DNA from 2 places in the Faecalibacterium sp. Marseille-Q4137 genome. Region 2 is predicted to be linked to the other one. Evidence: predicted binding sites of a transcription regulator. Region 2 holds the regulator's gene; the other holds the start of a gene.
The links. The regulator HrcA, encoded in region 2, represses chaperone genes, less so after heat shock. The targets are predictions, from matches to a motif close to TGTTAGCACTCNNNNNNNNNGAGTGCTAACA.
Positions count from the first base shown of each region.

Region 1: the regulator HrcA is predicted to act here: its motif matches at 5,527-5,557, upstream of clpB (ATP-dependent chaperone ClpB).

Region 1 is NZ_JAFREK010000023.1:24,618-32,173, forward strand. It holds gene J3353_RS10295 (sporulation protein SpoIID) at 1-1,067, opposite strand, end outside; gene J3353_RS10300 (HlyC/CorC family transporter) at 1,222-2,541, opposite strand; gene clpB (ATP-dependent chaperone ClpB) at 2,848-5,460, opposite strand; gene J3353_RS10310 (trigger factor) at 5,699-6,841, opposite strand; gene J3353_RS10315 (NADP-dependent malic enzyme) at 7,122-7,556, shown strand, end outside.
Region 2 is NZ_JAFREK010000016.1:38,300-45,855, forward strand. It holds gene J3353_RS08200 (aminoacetone oxidase family FAD-binding enzyme) at 1-481, opposite strand, end outside; gene J3353_RS08205 (diguanylate cyclase domain-containing protein) at 705-2,186, shown strand; gene J3353_RS08210 (Fic family protein) at 2,289-3,341, shown strand; gene J3353_RS08215 (stage V sporulation T C-terminal domain-containing protein) at 3,449-3,991, shown strand; gene hrcA (heat-inducible transcriptional repressor HrcA) at 4,344-5,417, shown strand; gene grpE (nucleotide exchange factor GrpE) at 5,414-6,043, shown strand; gene dnaK (molecular chaperone DnaK) at 6,146-7,556, shown strand, end outside.

The sequences.
Region 1 (7,556 bases), on a different contig from region 2:
AGTCCCAGCAGGCTCCACAGCCAGCCGAACAGGCCTCCGTTCGAGCTGCCGCTGCCCACCGTGCCAAAGGACACGCCGGTATAGTAGTGGCGCAGGATGTCCCGGTAGCCCATGCCCTGCTCCTGCGCATAGCCCACCATGCCGCACTGGCTCATGCCCACACCGTGGCCGAAGCCATAGTAGTTCATGCAGGGGGTTCCGTTCTCGTCCGCGCTGAAATCAAAGCAATAACGGGAGGAAACGAACTGGCCGATGTAGCGGTAGCTCTTTCCGTTCGAGACAAAGGTATTGTACTGGACAAAGCCGCCCAGATCCTTATGGGTGGTGTCGGCGCTCTCGTAGGGCTGGCCGGTCTTGCTGTCGTTATACTCGATGTAGCGGTAATCCTTGCCGATGATCCGGCGCATCAGGTTGTGATACTGCTCCTCGTAGGGGCTTTCCACGCTCTGCAGATAGGGCACATCGGTGCCCCAGGCATCCAGACCGGAGCAGGTGCCGTACACGCCGGTCTGGGTGTTGTACCCCGCGCTGGCCGACCACACTGCATCAATGACACTGCCGTTGCAGGTCAGCACCTCGTCCTTGACCTCAGAGACTGCCCTGCGGATGGCGCTGCGGGCAGAGGAAGGGATCTGATCCACGGGGGTGTACACCAGCGCGTTGGCCGAAGAGCCGTATTTCTTGTGGTATTCCAGATAGGAGTGGATGGCCACCGCCTGCGCTTTCCACGCCTGCTGTGCCGCCGCGTCACTGACATAGCTGCCAATGGAGCCCAGCTCGGTGTAGGTGATGCCCACCAGACAGTCCTCAAGATCCAGGGTCACGTTCCGGCGCAGGCCCTGCCCCTTGACGTTCAGGTAGGGCATGGTGATGGTATCGCCAGAGCCGAAGAGCCAGCTCAGGCAGTTTTCCTCCTCGTCCGGGATCAGAGTAGTGTTGGCACCGCCCATGGTGGTGGCACCGGCGGGCAGGGTGTCCCCTTCCGCCGCAAAGGCGGCAGGCACTGCCATGCAGAGCAGCACCACCGCCAGCATCAGCGCCGCACACCGGCGCGCAAACTTCGACATCCGTTTCAAGTTCCTTGTCCTCCTGCGTTCTGTATTTTATTCAGTTTAGCACAGTGCAGGGCCGCGGGCAAGGACTTGAATCAAGAAAACGCCGCCGGGCAGAGCCAAAAGCTCCACCCGGCGGCGTTTCACTGTTTCTATCTTACGCTTCCTGTCAGCGGCTCTCCCCGCGCTGTGCAAGGCGGGAGAAGCGCTTATCCTTTTCGTCGTCCTTCTCGGCATCCTCAGCCGGGGCGGCGGGGGTCAGGCGCACCTCCGTCACGCGGCGCTTGGCGGTGCGGGTAACAACACCATCGTACTCGCCCAGGGTAAAGCGGTCGCCTACCTTGGGCAGATGGCAGGTCTTTTCCTGCACCAGACCGTTGACGGTATTGGAATCGATGTCCTCTTCCTCCGGCAGGTCGAGCTCCTCATACAGATCATCGACGCTGGCAGAGCCGGACACCAGCCAGCTGCCGTCCGACTGCTTGCGGAAGTCCTCAGTGACCTCGTCGTGCTCATCCCAGATCTCACCCACCAGCTCTTCCAGGATATCCTCCAGCGTGATGATACCCTCGGTGCCGCCGTATTCGTCCACAACAACGGCCAGGTGGTGGTGCTGCTCCCGGAGGGTGCGCAGCAACTGGGAGATCTGCGTGGAGCCCGTGGTATACAGGGTGGGCACCACCAGATCATCGATCTTGGTCGCCTTTTTCAGGCGGGCGATATAGAAATCCTTTTCATGTACCACACCAATGATATTATCAATGGTGCCGTGGTAGACAGGCAGACGGGAGTAACCGGACTCCGCAAAGGTCTGGGCCAGCTCCTCCAGCGGGATATCATCCTCCACAGCCACCACATCCACACGAGGGGTCAGGATCTCCTCCACCTCCACGTCATCGAACTCGATGGCGCTGCGGATGAGCTCGCTTTCCCGGTCGGTCAGTTCGCCGTCGTTTTCAGCTTCGCTGACCATGGTCATCAGCTCACCCTCTGTGATGGTATCGGCCTCGCCGCTGTGGACAAAGTGGCCCAGCAGCTTTTTCCACTGGGTGAACAGCCAGGTCAGCGGGGTCATCAGGGCCATCAGGAGCACAAGGAAGGGCGAGACTGCCGTGGCCACCTTTTCCGGCATCTCCTTGGCCAGGCTCTTGGGAGTCACCTCGCCAAAGATCAGCACGATGATCGTCAGCACAATGGTGGACATCGTTGCGCCCCGCTCGGCACCCAGCATCTGGGTAAACAGGATGGTGCCGATGGAAGCGGCGGCGATGTTCACGATATTGTTGCCGATGAGGATGGTGGAAAGCAGCTTATCGTATTGCTCCGCCATGGCCAGCACCCGGGCGGCAGAGGAATCGCCGTCCTCGGCGCGGCTTTTCAGGCGGATCTGATTCAGGGAGGAAAATGCGGTCTCGGATGCGGAGAAAAAGGCGGAGAAACCCACCAGGATCACCAGCGCTACCCAGAGCGTCATACTGCCATCGTCCATAATAAAGGAAAATCACACTCAACTTTCTGTTTTTTATTAAAGAACGGACCCCCTCAGTCTGCTTCGCAGCCAGCTCCCTCAAAGAGGGAGCCTTGCCGCACGGTCAGCCTCCCTCACCGAGGGAGGTGGCATCGCGCAGCGATGACGGAAGGAGTTCTTTCCTAGGGATACAAAAATGTGCTTTCCACCGTGGCTGTTCCGCGATGAAAAGCACATCAATGTTACTTGTTATAATATCATATTCCGCACCCCCATGCAAGCATTACAGCCGGCACAGAGGTACAAAACTGGTAAAACTGTGGAAAATCATTTCAGCACAAGGGCATTTCCGTCGTAATCCACGGTCAGGGTGCTGCCCTCGGCATAGCGGCCCTGAATGATCGCCTTGGCGATCAAAGTCTCCACCCGGCTCTGGATGAACCGTTTGATGGGGCGGGCACCATAGACGCTGTCGTAGGCAGAATCGATGATGTAGTCCTTGGCGGCGGTGGTCACGTCCAGATTCAGATGCTTGCCCTCGTCCATGCGGCCGCGCAGGTCTGCCAGCTGCAGATCCACGATCTTGCGCATCTCGTCCTTGGTCAGGCTCTTGTAGTAGACGATCTCGTCCAGACGGTTCAGGAACTCGGGGCGGAACTTGCTCCTCAGCAGCAGGTCGATCTGATGCTTTGCCTCGTCGCTGAGTTCGTTGGAACCCTGTACCCGGCGCTGCTCCAGATCGTTCAGAATGATGTCACTGCCCAGATTCGAGGTCAGGATGATCACCGTGTTCTTGAAGTCCACGGTACGGCCCTGGCTGTCGGTGATGCGGCCATCGTCCAGCACCTGCAGCAGGATGTTGAACACATCGGGGTGGGCCTTTTCCACCTCATCGAACAACACCACGCTGTAGGGTTTGCGGCGGACAGCCTCGGTCAGCTGGCCGCCCTCCTCATAACCCACGTATCCCGGAGGCGCGCCGATCAGGCGGCTGACGCTGAACTTCTCCATATACTCCGTCATATCGATACGCACCATGTTGCGTTCATCGTCAAACAGAGCCTGTGCCAGCGCCTTGGCCAGCTCGGTCTTGCCCACACCGGTGGGGCCGAGGAAGAGGAAGCTGCCGATGGGGCGGTTGGGGTTTGCGATCCCGGCGCGGCTGCGCAGGATGGCCTCGCTCACCTTGGTCACGGCCTCGTCCTGACCGATGACTCTCTTGTGGAGCACATCGTCCAGGTGCAGCAGCTTCTCGCGCTCGCCCTCCACCAGCTTCTCCACCGGGATGCCGGTCCAGCGGGCCACGATGCGGGCAATTTCCTCGTCGGTCACACGGTCACGCAGGAGGCTGTCCTCCTTCTTCTCGTTGGCCAGCTTTTCCTCCGCTTCCAGCTGTTTCTGCAGCTCGGGCAGCTTGCCGTATTTCAGCTCAGCAGCCTTGTTCAGGTCATACTCACGCTGGGCTTTCTCAATGGCGGCATTGGTCTGCTCGATCTGCTCACGCAGGGTCTGTACCTTGCCAATGGCGTTCTTCTCGTTTTCCCACTTTGCCTTCATGCTGCGGAACTTATCCTGCAGCTCGGCCAGTTCCTTTTCCAGCTCATGCAGGCGGCTCTGGCTCAGGGCATCGGTCTCCTTTTTCAGGCTGACCTGCTCGATCTGCAGCTGGGTGATGCGGTGGGCCAGATCATCCATCTCGCTGGGCATACTGTCCATCTCAGTCTTGATCATGGCGCAGGCTTCATCCACCAGGTCGATGGCCTTATCCGGCAGGAAACGGTCGGTGATATAGCGGTCAGAGAGGGTTGCGGCGGCGATCAGCGCATTATCGCTGATCTTCACGCCGTGGAACACCTCATAGCGCTCCTTCAGGCCACGCAGGATGGAAATGGTGTCCTCCACCGTGGGCTCATCCACCTGCACCGGCTGGAACCGGCGCTCCAGAGCGGGGTCTTTTTCGATATACTGGCGGTACTCGTCCAGCGTGGTCGCGCCGATGCAGTGCAGCTCACCCCGGGCCAGCATGGGCTTGAGCAGGTTGCCTGCATCCATGGCACCGTCGGTCTTGCCCGCACCCACGATGGTGTGCAGCTCATCAATGAAGAGGATGATCTTGCCCTCGCTCTTCTTGACCTCATTCAGGACGCTCTTCAGGCGCTCCTCAAACTCGCCGCGGTACTTTGCACCGGCCACCAGCGCGCCCATGTCCAGGCTGAACACGGTGCGGTTCTTCAGGTTCTCGGGCACATCGCCGCGCACGATCCGCTGGGCCAGACCCTCGGCGATGGCAGTCTTGCCAACGCCGGGCTCACCGATCAGGCAGGGGTTGTTCTTGGTCTTACGGGACAGGATACGGATGACGTTGCGGATCTCCTGATCACGGCCGATCACGGGGTCCAGCTTCTGCTTCCGGGCCAGATCGACCAGATCCTGGCCATATTTCTGCAGAGCGTTGTAGGTATCCTCGGGGTTGTCGTTGGTCACGCGCTGGTTGCCGCGCACGGCAGTCAGCTGCTGCAGGAACGCATCCTTCTTGATGTTGAAGGCGCGGAACAGCTCCGTGGTGTTCTGGGTCGGCTCATCCAGCAGGCCCAGGAACACATGCTCCACACTGACGTATTCGTCCTTCATGGCCTTGGCTTCCCGGGCGGCGGCGCTCAGGACTTTATCCGTTGCCTGCGAGATATAGACCTTGTCCGGGTCACGGCCGGAGCCGGACACCCGGGGCAGGGCTGACAGCTTTTCGGCCACAGCAGCGGCAAAGCTGCCCGGGTCCACGTTCAGCTTCTGCAGAAGCTGCGGGATCAGGCCCTGCTCCTGCGAAGCCAGGGCGTGCAGCAGATGTTCCGGCTCCAAAGCGTTGTGCTGGTACTCCACCGCCAGCTGCTGGGCAGCCTGCAGAGCTTCCAGCGTTTTCTGCGTATATTGATTGGTATTCATAGAATCGACCTCCATTCGTACCGGAAATGTTATTTCAGCAGTCTTTCAGATCGATTGCCATTTCATTTTTAGCACTCTATCTGTTCGACTGCTAAAACTATACTCCAAACACCCCACTTTGTCAATAGGGTTTTCGATGGTACGGCAACAATTCACAAATTGTTTGCAAACAAGACAAAAATGCCGCCCCGGCAGACCCGAAGCGGCACAAGTTCTCTTGATATGGGGGGCAGGACACTCAGCTCACCACTGCGCTTTCCGTCAGCGCATCGGTGACGGCATCCATCAGGGCAACCATGGTGCAGTAGTTCTCACCGTAGGTGCCGGTGTAGGAGGAATAGGTATCGATCTGCTCCTGGGTGGGCACGATGTCCAGTGTCTCGGCCACTGCCTGATAGAGCAGGGCCTCCTTGGAGTAGGTGGTGATGCTGTCGCTCATCCCCTCCAGCAGGGCATCGGCGTTCTCATAGCCAGCGGCGGTCTGCACAAAGCTGTCCAGATCGTAGCCGTAGTAGTTGGCCATGGTGTAGTAGTAGTTCAGGCACTGGTTCACCTGATAATCGGTGACCTCCTTGGGCAGCTCCTTGAAGGTGGAGTTTGCCAGCAGGTCGTCCATGATGGCGTTCTGCAGGTTGGTGTTGTAAAGCATCTTCTGGTAGAGCGCTTTCAGCTCCTCCACGGTGTGAACATCATCGCTCTCGCCGTAGTTCTCGGCCACCCACGCGTCGGTCAGCTCGGGCAGGACCTTCTCGCTGATGTAGTTCAGGGTAACGGAGAACACAGCCTTTTTGCCGCTCAGGACAACGGTGTTGCCCTCGGAATCGGTAGAATCGCTGTATCCCTCCGGGAAGGTCACGGTGACATCAAAGGTCTCGCCGGGGGTGTGGCCTACGATCTGATCCTCAAAGCCATCGACGAAAGTACCGCTGCCCAGGGTCAGGCTGTAGCCGCTGTAAGTGCCGCCGCTGAACGCAACGCCATCCACGGAACCGGCATAGTCGATGTTGACGGTATCGCCGTCCGCTGCGGCACGGTCCGTCACCTGCTTCTCGGTGGCGTGGTCGCTGAGCAGGCTGTCGATCTCGCTCTGGATCTCCTCCTCGGTGGGCTCGATCTCAGAACGCTTGAAGGTAAGGCTTGCAAAGTTCTCGGGCAGGGTGACATAGTCAAGCGCTTTCACGCCCTCCCAGTAGCCATTCTCGTCCAGACCGCTGCTGTAGGAGAAGTTCTCGTAATCGTAATCTTCCGCGCTGCCGTAAACAGCGGCGGCTGTGCTGGAAGCGGCAGAAGAAGAATCAGCGGACTTGGAGCAGCCTGCTGCGCCCAGCACCAGCGCACCGGCGCAGAGCAGGCAGACCGCCTTTGTGATGATCTTTTTCAAAATAAAGTTCCTCCTGTTGGAACACCGGCATCCCGCCGGGTTCAGATTCGGGTCGCATAGTACAGACCTTATTATAAAGGGCAAAAGTGAAAAAGAAAAGAATTTTGCAGAAATTCCACAAATAGAGCGCCGGGTTTGTCCGACTTTTGCGGGGCACCGACCGAAAAAGCGGCTTTTCCGGTGGAAATGCCCGCCCGGTTCTGTTAAAATAAAGGAGATACGAGAAACCCCGGGCGCTTCCTTCCGCGGGAAGCGCCCGATACAAACGGAGGAACACCCCATGGATTACAACAAAGCCGCCCTTGAAATGCACGAGACCCACCACGGCAAGGTGGGCATTACCAGCAAGGTGGAGGTCAAGACTCGTGATGACCTGTCTACCGCCTACACCCCCGGCGTTGCCGAGCCCTGCCGCAAGATCAAGGAAAACCCCGACGATGTTTATAAGTACACCTTCAAGGGCAACATGGTGGCCGTTGTCTCCAACGGCACCGCCGTGCTGGGCCTGGGTGACATCGGCCCCGAGGCTGGTCTGCCTGTGATGGAGGGCAAGGCCGTGCTGTTCAAGGAGTTCGGCGGCGTGGATGCCTTCCCCATCTGCATCGATGCCCACGATGCCGCCAGTGTGATCGCGGCCTGCAAGGCCATTGCCCCCACCTTTGGCGGCATCAATCTGGAGGATATCAAGAGCCCCGAGTGCTTCGAGATCGAAGAG
Region 2 (7,556 bases):
CGGCCCGCAGGGTCTGGTCCTGACCCTCGGCATCCTCGCACAGGATGGTGTAGCCGCTGCGGTTCTGACTCAGGGTCTGCACAGTGCAGCCGGTACGCACCTCCACGCCCAGCCGGGCAAGGTGGCCTTCCAGCAGGGCCAGCACGTCTGCGGCCTGGTTGGAGTAGGGGTACACCCGCCCGGCCTCATCGGTGCGGGTGTACAGGCCCAGCGCCGCGAACCATTCCAGCGGTGCGGCGGCATCCACCGCGGCCAGCAGGGGCCGCAGGGCGGCGGGGTCAGCGGTGAAATACTGCTCCGGTGCAATGCCGGTGTTGTCCAAATTGCAGCGGCCATTGCCGGTGGCCAGCAGTTTTTTGCCGCACCTGGGGTTGCGGTCCAGCACCGTCACCCGCACTGCCCCTGCCGGGGCAGACTGGGCGGCGGCCAATGCGGCGGCAAGGCCCGCTGCACCGCCGCCCAATATCACGATCTGCTGCATAAGAGCACCCCCTCAGAAATCCATACATTTTATTATAACATACACAGCAGCAAAAGGATAGAAGAATACCCCAAATTTGCAGCGAATAATCTTTGACGAAAGCCTTGACAGAAAAAGCAGAATTTGGTAGTGTTGATTCGACGGAATTGCGTGGTTTCGCAGGCTGTGGAAATGCGGCCGGAAAAGGGCAGAGAGTTGGGACTCTGCTGAGGAGAAGCTGAATATGTGGAAGAAAAAAGAAAGATGGACGGCAGCTGCGCTGCTGCTGGCGATGGTCGTGGTGACAGGTCTGTGCTGGTACATCCTGTACATCCGGCAGCAGTTCTATGACGAAGGCACCCGCAACCTGCTGGAGACCTATGAGCAGGTGGATAAGTCGTTTACCATCTTCAGCCGGAGCAACTGGAACATGCTGAACGAGTGGGGCAAGAGCCTGCAGGCTGCCAATGAGGAGGGCCTGGCGGAGGAACGCCTGCGCAGCTATGAGGCCGAGCGGGAGATTTGGCGGTACAGCAGCGTGTATCTGTTCAATGAAAACTGCGAATATTGGAGCATCCGGGGCAAGCATGAAAAAGTGGATCACCTCTGGACGGCCTTTGAGGAGATGTACCGCACCGGCAAGCCTACGGTGTCCAGCTACATCATGCGGAGCGGGGAGCGCCGTGTGGTATACGCTGCGCCCATTGCGCCGGTGGAGATCGACGGCACCACCTACACCAGCCTTGCCGTGAGCTATCGGAATAAGACCATAGAGGAATTGATCGGCGGCAGTGCTTACGGCGGCCAGAGCGACTGCTACATCATCCATCCCGATGGCGATGTGATGCTCTCGGAGGAGCCCAAGAGCGAGATCGAGGACTGGATGGACAACCTGTTCGACTACCTGCAGAAGTATGCGCAGGTGGATGCGGGCACACTGACCCGGGCCCGGCAGGACGTGGCAGAGGGCCGCAGCGGCAGCCTTTCCTGCTGGCTTGAAGGCAAGAGCTATTATCTGGTCTACCAGCCTGTGGGCTTTCAGGATCTGTCCATTGTGGGCATCGTCGGCCGTGACGTGGTGGACAGTGGAATGCGGAAGATCCAGAACGCCACCATCCTGCTGCTGGCTGGGCTGTTCTTCTGCGCAGGCATCGTGCTGGTGCACGGTGTCCGCACCGATGCCCGCCTGCGCGTGGAGGAAAAGGAGCGCGCCCTCCGGCAGGAAGGGGAGGCCCGCCAGCAGATGGAGGACCTGGCCAACACCGACGGCCTGACCGGACTGTATAATGAACGCTATTTTGACGCATTGTTGAAAGAAAACGAGCTGAACGGGACACCGTTTGTCCTGTTCTACCTCGACCTTGACCGTTTCAAGCCTGTGAACGACCGTTACGGCCACGATGTGGGCGACCAGCTGCTCAAGGAGGTGGCCAGCCGCCTGCGGGGCTGCGTGCGGGAGAGCGATGCGGTGTTCCGCATCGGCGGGGATGAGTTCGCCCTCATCGTCAACGGAGCCGTAACGGAGGGGTTCTGCAAGAGCCGGGTGGAAAAGATCAAGGCAGCCATCCGGGAGCCTTACCGCCTGAAGGATGCAGAGGTGCAGATTGGCACCAGCTGCGGCTGTGCGGTCTACCCCTGCGACAGTGACGATGTGCGTGCCATCCGCATCCTGGCCGACCACCGGATGTATGAGGATAAGCAGCGCTCCGGCCGGAGCTGCGAGTGACGAGAACGATAAAAGATTTCTCCCAGTTTCTTTTGCTTTCTCCCAAAATGAGCGTATAATTGGGAGAAGGAAGAACGGGCTGGGAGAAGGAATGGGTGAATCATGCGTACATTTGATTATAAAAAGATTGCAGAATACTCCTGGGATAATGAGGTCTTGTCTTATGTTGCGAAGATCCATGAATGCAAGGGGCGGCAGGAACTATATCTGAAACAAAGGCCCGCTGAATTGGAGCGGCTGGTGGAGATCGCAAAGATCCAAAGTACAGAGTCCTCCAATCGGATCGAAGGGATCATCACGACCAATGCACGCCTGAAACAGCTGGTTGAAGATAAAACGACTCCACGTAACCGGGACGAAATGGAGATATTGGGATATCGGAATGTTTTAAATCTCATCCACGAGAACTATGCCTATATTCCGGTAGAGCCGGGGTACATCCTGCAACTGCACCGTGATCTGCTGAAATATACGAATTTGACCTATCGAGGACATTTTAAGACTACACCCAATGAGATCGATATGACCCTTCCCAGCGGGGAACGCCATGTGCTGTTCCGCCCGCTGGAACCATACGAGACACCGGGTGCTGTGGAGGCACTTTGCTGCACTTATCAGGATGTGCTGCACAGAGAACTCGTTGATCCCCTGCTTTTGATCCCCTGTTTTATCTTGGATTTTCTCTGTATCCATCCTTTCAATGATGGTAACGGCAGAATGAGCCGGCTGCTGACCCTTTTGATGCTGTATCAGAATGGATATGTTGTGGGGCAGTACATCAGCATTGAAAAAGCAATTGCAGAGACTAAGGATGAGTACTATGCAGCACTGGCGCAGGCTGATCAGCACTGGCATGAGGAGGAAAATGACCCGACACCGTTCATCAAATATATGCTGGCGGTGATCTGCTCCTGTTATCAGGATTTTGAGCAGCGGGTCGATCTGGTTGGCGGGGGACAGAAGCGCGTGACGGCGTACGAACGAGTGCGCAGTTATGCGATGGAAAAGCTGGGAGCCTTTACAAAACAGGAGGCCGCAGAGGCCTGCCCGGGCTTTGGTACAAGCTCGATTGAAAGCGCGCTGAAAAAACTGACAGAGGAGGGCGTTCTGGAGAGGATCGGCGCGGGCAGAAAGACGCAGTATGTGCGCAGGTAAGGCTCCGGCAGGAGCTGAATGAATAATTCCCTTCCTGTTTCCACAGAATAACCATACTTCACAGAAATCTGGAAGCAAAACCGGAACATGGAAAGGAAGGGAACCTTATGAAAGCAACCGGCATCGTGCGCCGCATCGATGAGCTGGGGCGGGTGGTCATCCCCAAGGAGATCCGCCGCACCCAGCGCATCCGCAGGGGAGACCCGCTGGAGATCTTTACAACGGGGGACGGTGAGGTCATCTTCAAAAAGTATTCGCCCATGGGGGAACTGAGCGGGGTGACGGCCCAGTATGTGGATGTGCTGAGCAAGTGCTTTGCCCTGACGGCCTTTGTCTCAGACCGGGACCGCATTCTGGCGGCATCCGGTGCGGGCAGGCGGGATCTGGCCGACCGCAGCGTGAGCCAGCCGCTGGAAAAGCTGATGGACAGCCGCAAGCCCTACCAGAGCGATGGCAGCCCCGAAAAGGCGTTGCTGCCCTGTGAGGGCTCACCCCGGGCGCTGCTGTGCGCTGTGCCCATCATTGCGGCGGGGGATGTCACCGGCAGTGTGGGCCTGCTTACGGAGGACCGCACTGCCCAGCCCGATGCCGCCCAGCTCAAGGCGGTGAACGTGGCGGCGGCATTTCTGGCAAAGCAGATGGAGGAATAATACCTTATAATAGAGAAGCTGCTGCACAGAGCGATGTGTGGCGGCTTTTTTAGGTTGCGAACCCTCTCCGTCATTGCTTACGCAATGCCACCTCTCCCAAAGGGAGAGGCAAGACATCACAGAGGGCAGATGCTGCTGAATCTGGGATAGCCCTTGGCTCCCCCTTCGGGGGAGCTGGCAAAGCCGTCAGGCTTTGACTGAGAGGGTGTAGCCAGCTTTATGACAGAATTATGAATCTTTCAAAACTTTTCTGAGAAGCTATTGACAGCGCCGCAAAATTGGATATAATGGTCTTAGCACTCAGGAAGAAGGAGTGCTAAAGAACAAAAAGCGAACGAAGGAGGCAGGCGCTATGACGATGGATGCACGCAAACAGCGTGTCTTGCAGGCGATCGTTGCGCTGTATGGCCTCGAGGGCGAGCCCGTGGGCAGCAGTGTGCTGGCAAACTACTTTGATATGGCAGTTTCCAGTGCCACGCTGCGCAACGAGATGGCCGCGCTGACCAAGCTGGGTCTGCTGGAGCAGCCCCACACCAGCGCAGGCCGTGTCCCCAGTGCCAAGGGCTACCGTTATTATCTGGATCATCTTCTCACCGATGACCAGCCGCTGGACCGTGTGACCCGCGCCCGTGTGGACGCGGTGTTCGCGAGCCTTGACCACGAGCCGGAAAAGCTGGCACAGGGTGCCGCCAAGGCGCTGGCCGCCATCAGCGGCTGCACCGCCGCCGTCAGCACCCCCTGTGCTGAGGATCTCTGCATCGCCCACTACGAGGTGGTGCAGGTGGGCCGCAGCGCCGCAGCGGTGCTGGCTGTGACCACTGCCGGTTATGTCCGCACCCGTGTGGCGCGGGTCCGCACCGGTCTTTCCCGGGAAAATGCAGCGGCGCTTGCCGCCCTGCTCAACCGGAACCTGACCTTTGTGGCTCCTGTTGATCTGTCGCCCCGGCTCCTTGCAGAGCTGTGCAGCCAGATCAGCCCGGAGCTGGTGCCGGTGATCAGCGCCGCCGCCGCCATCCTGCAGGATTCCACCCAGCCCCATGTGTATCTGGGTGGTGAGCAGTACCTGCTGGACTGGCCCCAGCTGGACGGCAAGGTGGGCAGCATCCTGAGCCTGCTGAACGACGAAGAGCAGGCCGCCGCCCTCATTGCACCCCCGGCAGAGCAGAGCGAAAGCATCCTGCTGGGCGAGGATCTGGAACCTCAGATCCCCGGCCTGTGCATCGTGAGTGACCGGTATCTGGTGGGCGGAGGCCTCTGGGGCTCCGTGGCCCTCATCGGCCCCACCCGGATGCCCTTCCAGAAGCTGATGCCGCTGCTCCACACCTTTGCCGATCAGCTTGGCGAAGGAATGAGCGGCAAACGAAAAGATACCCCGCAGGCAGCCGCACCCCGGCGGACTGTGATCTATAAGGAGGACCTGGAATGAGCGAAGAAACAAAAAAGACCCCGCAGGCAGAAGAACCTGCCGTGGAGCCCAACACCGCCGAGCAGGCCGCCCCGGAAACTGCACCTGAGCAGGCAGCGGCTCCCGAGACGAACGCTGAAGCGGCAGACCCCAAGAAAAAGGATGGCTTCTTCAACAAGAAGGCCCGGGAGCTGGAGGCTGTGAAGGCAAAGCTGGACGCGGCTGAGAAGAATGCCAATCAGGCCAAGGATCAGCTGCTGCGGATGGCCGCTGAGTATGAGAACTACCGCAAGCGCTCCACCCGTGAGGCTGACCAGAAGTTCAACGACGGCGTGTCCTTTGCCGTGAACCAGATCATCCCCATTCTGGATACGCTGGAGATGGCGGCCAACGCCCCCACCACCGACGAGAATTACAAGAAGGGCGTGACCATGACGCTGGACAAAGCCGCCAAGGCGCTGAGCGTCCTCCATGTGGAGGAGATCGAGGCGCTGGGTAAGCCCTTTGACCCCAACTTTATGAATGCCGTGCAGCAGATCCCCGCCCCCGATGGGCAGGAGAGCGGCACCGTGATCACAGTTTACCAGAAGGGCTACAAGCTGGGCGATAAGATCGTCCGCCATGCCACCGTTGTTGTGGCAGAGTGATTTTGCAAGACCCCGCAAGGGTTTTCAAATATAACATCCGCTTGGTAACATTTGAGCATCATATAAACAAAAAACGTTCTGAATTTGAGAGGAGCTTTCATTATGAGTAAGATCATTGGTATCGACCTTGGTACTACCAACAGCTGCGTGGCTGTTATGGAGGGCGGCGAGCCCGTTGTTATCGCAAACTCTGAGGGTGCACGCACCACCCCGTCTGTTGTCGGCTTCACCAAGACCGGCGACCGTCTGGTGGGTCAGGTCGCAAAGCGCCAGGCCATCACCAACCCTGAGAACACGGTGGCTTCCATCAAGCGTTATATGGGCACCGACCACAAGGTGACCCTGAACGGCAAAGAGTACACTCCCCAGCAGGTCAGCGCTATGATCCTGCAGAAGCTGAAGGCTGATGCCGAGGCTTATCTGGGCGAGACTGTCACCGATGCAGTCATCACCGTTCCTGCATACTTCAACGACAGCCAGCGTCAGGCAACCAAGGACGCAGGCACCATTGCCGGCCTGAACGTCAAGCGTATCATCAACGAGCCCACTGCCGCATCTCTGGCATACGGCATCGATAAGGAAGAGGACCAGAAGATCATGGTCTACGATCTGGGCGGCGGCACCTTCGATGTCTCCATCATCGAGATGGGCGACGGCGTGACCGAGGTTCTGGCCACCAACGGTGATACCCACCTGGGCGGCGATGACTTCGACCAGCGCATCATCGACTGGATGGCAGATGCGTTCCAGAACGAGAATGGCATCGACCTGCGCAAGGATAAGATGGCCGCACAGCGCTTGAAGGAAGCTGCTGAGAAGGCAAAGATCGAGCTGTCCAGCGCAATGAGCAGCCAGATCAACCTGCCCTTCATCACTGCTGACGCTACCGGCCCCAAGCATCTGGATATGACCCTGACCCGCGCAAAGTTCAATGAGCTGACCGCTGATCTGGTCGACCGCACCATGACCCCTGTCCGCAAGGCTCTGCAGGATGCAGGCCTGCGTCCCTCTGACCTGAAGAAGGTCCTGATGGTCGGTGGTTCCACCCGTATCCCCGCTGTCTACGATGCAGTCAAGAAGGAACTGAACTGCGAGCCCTTCAAGGGCATCAACCCCGATGAGTGCGTGGCTGTGGGCGCTGCCATCCAGGGCGGCGTTCTGCAGGGCGATGTCAAGGGCCTGCTGCTGCTGGATGTCACCCCGCTGAGCCTGGGCATTGAGACCCTGGGCGGCGTGTGCACCAAGATCATCGACCGCAACACCACCATCCCCACCCACAAGAGCCAGGTGTTCTCCACTGCCGCTGATAACCAGCCCTCTGTTGAGATCAACGTTCTGCAGGGCGAGCGTGAGTTTGCCCGCGACAACAAGAGCCTGGGTGTGTTCCACCTGGATGGCATTGCTCCGGCTCCCCGTGGTGTGCCTCAGATCGAAGTCACCTTCGATATCGATGCAAACGGCATCGTGAAGGTCAGCGCAAAGGATCTGGGCACCGGCAAGGAGCAGAACATCA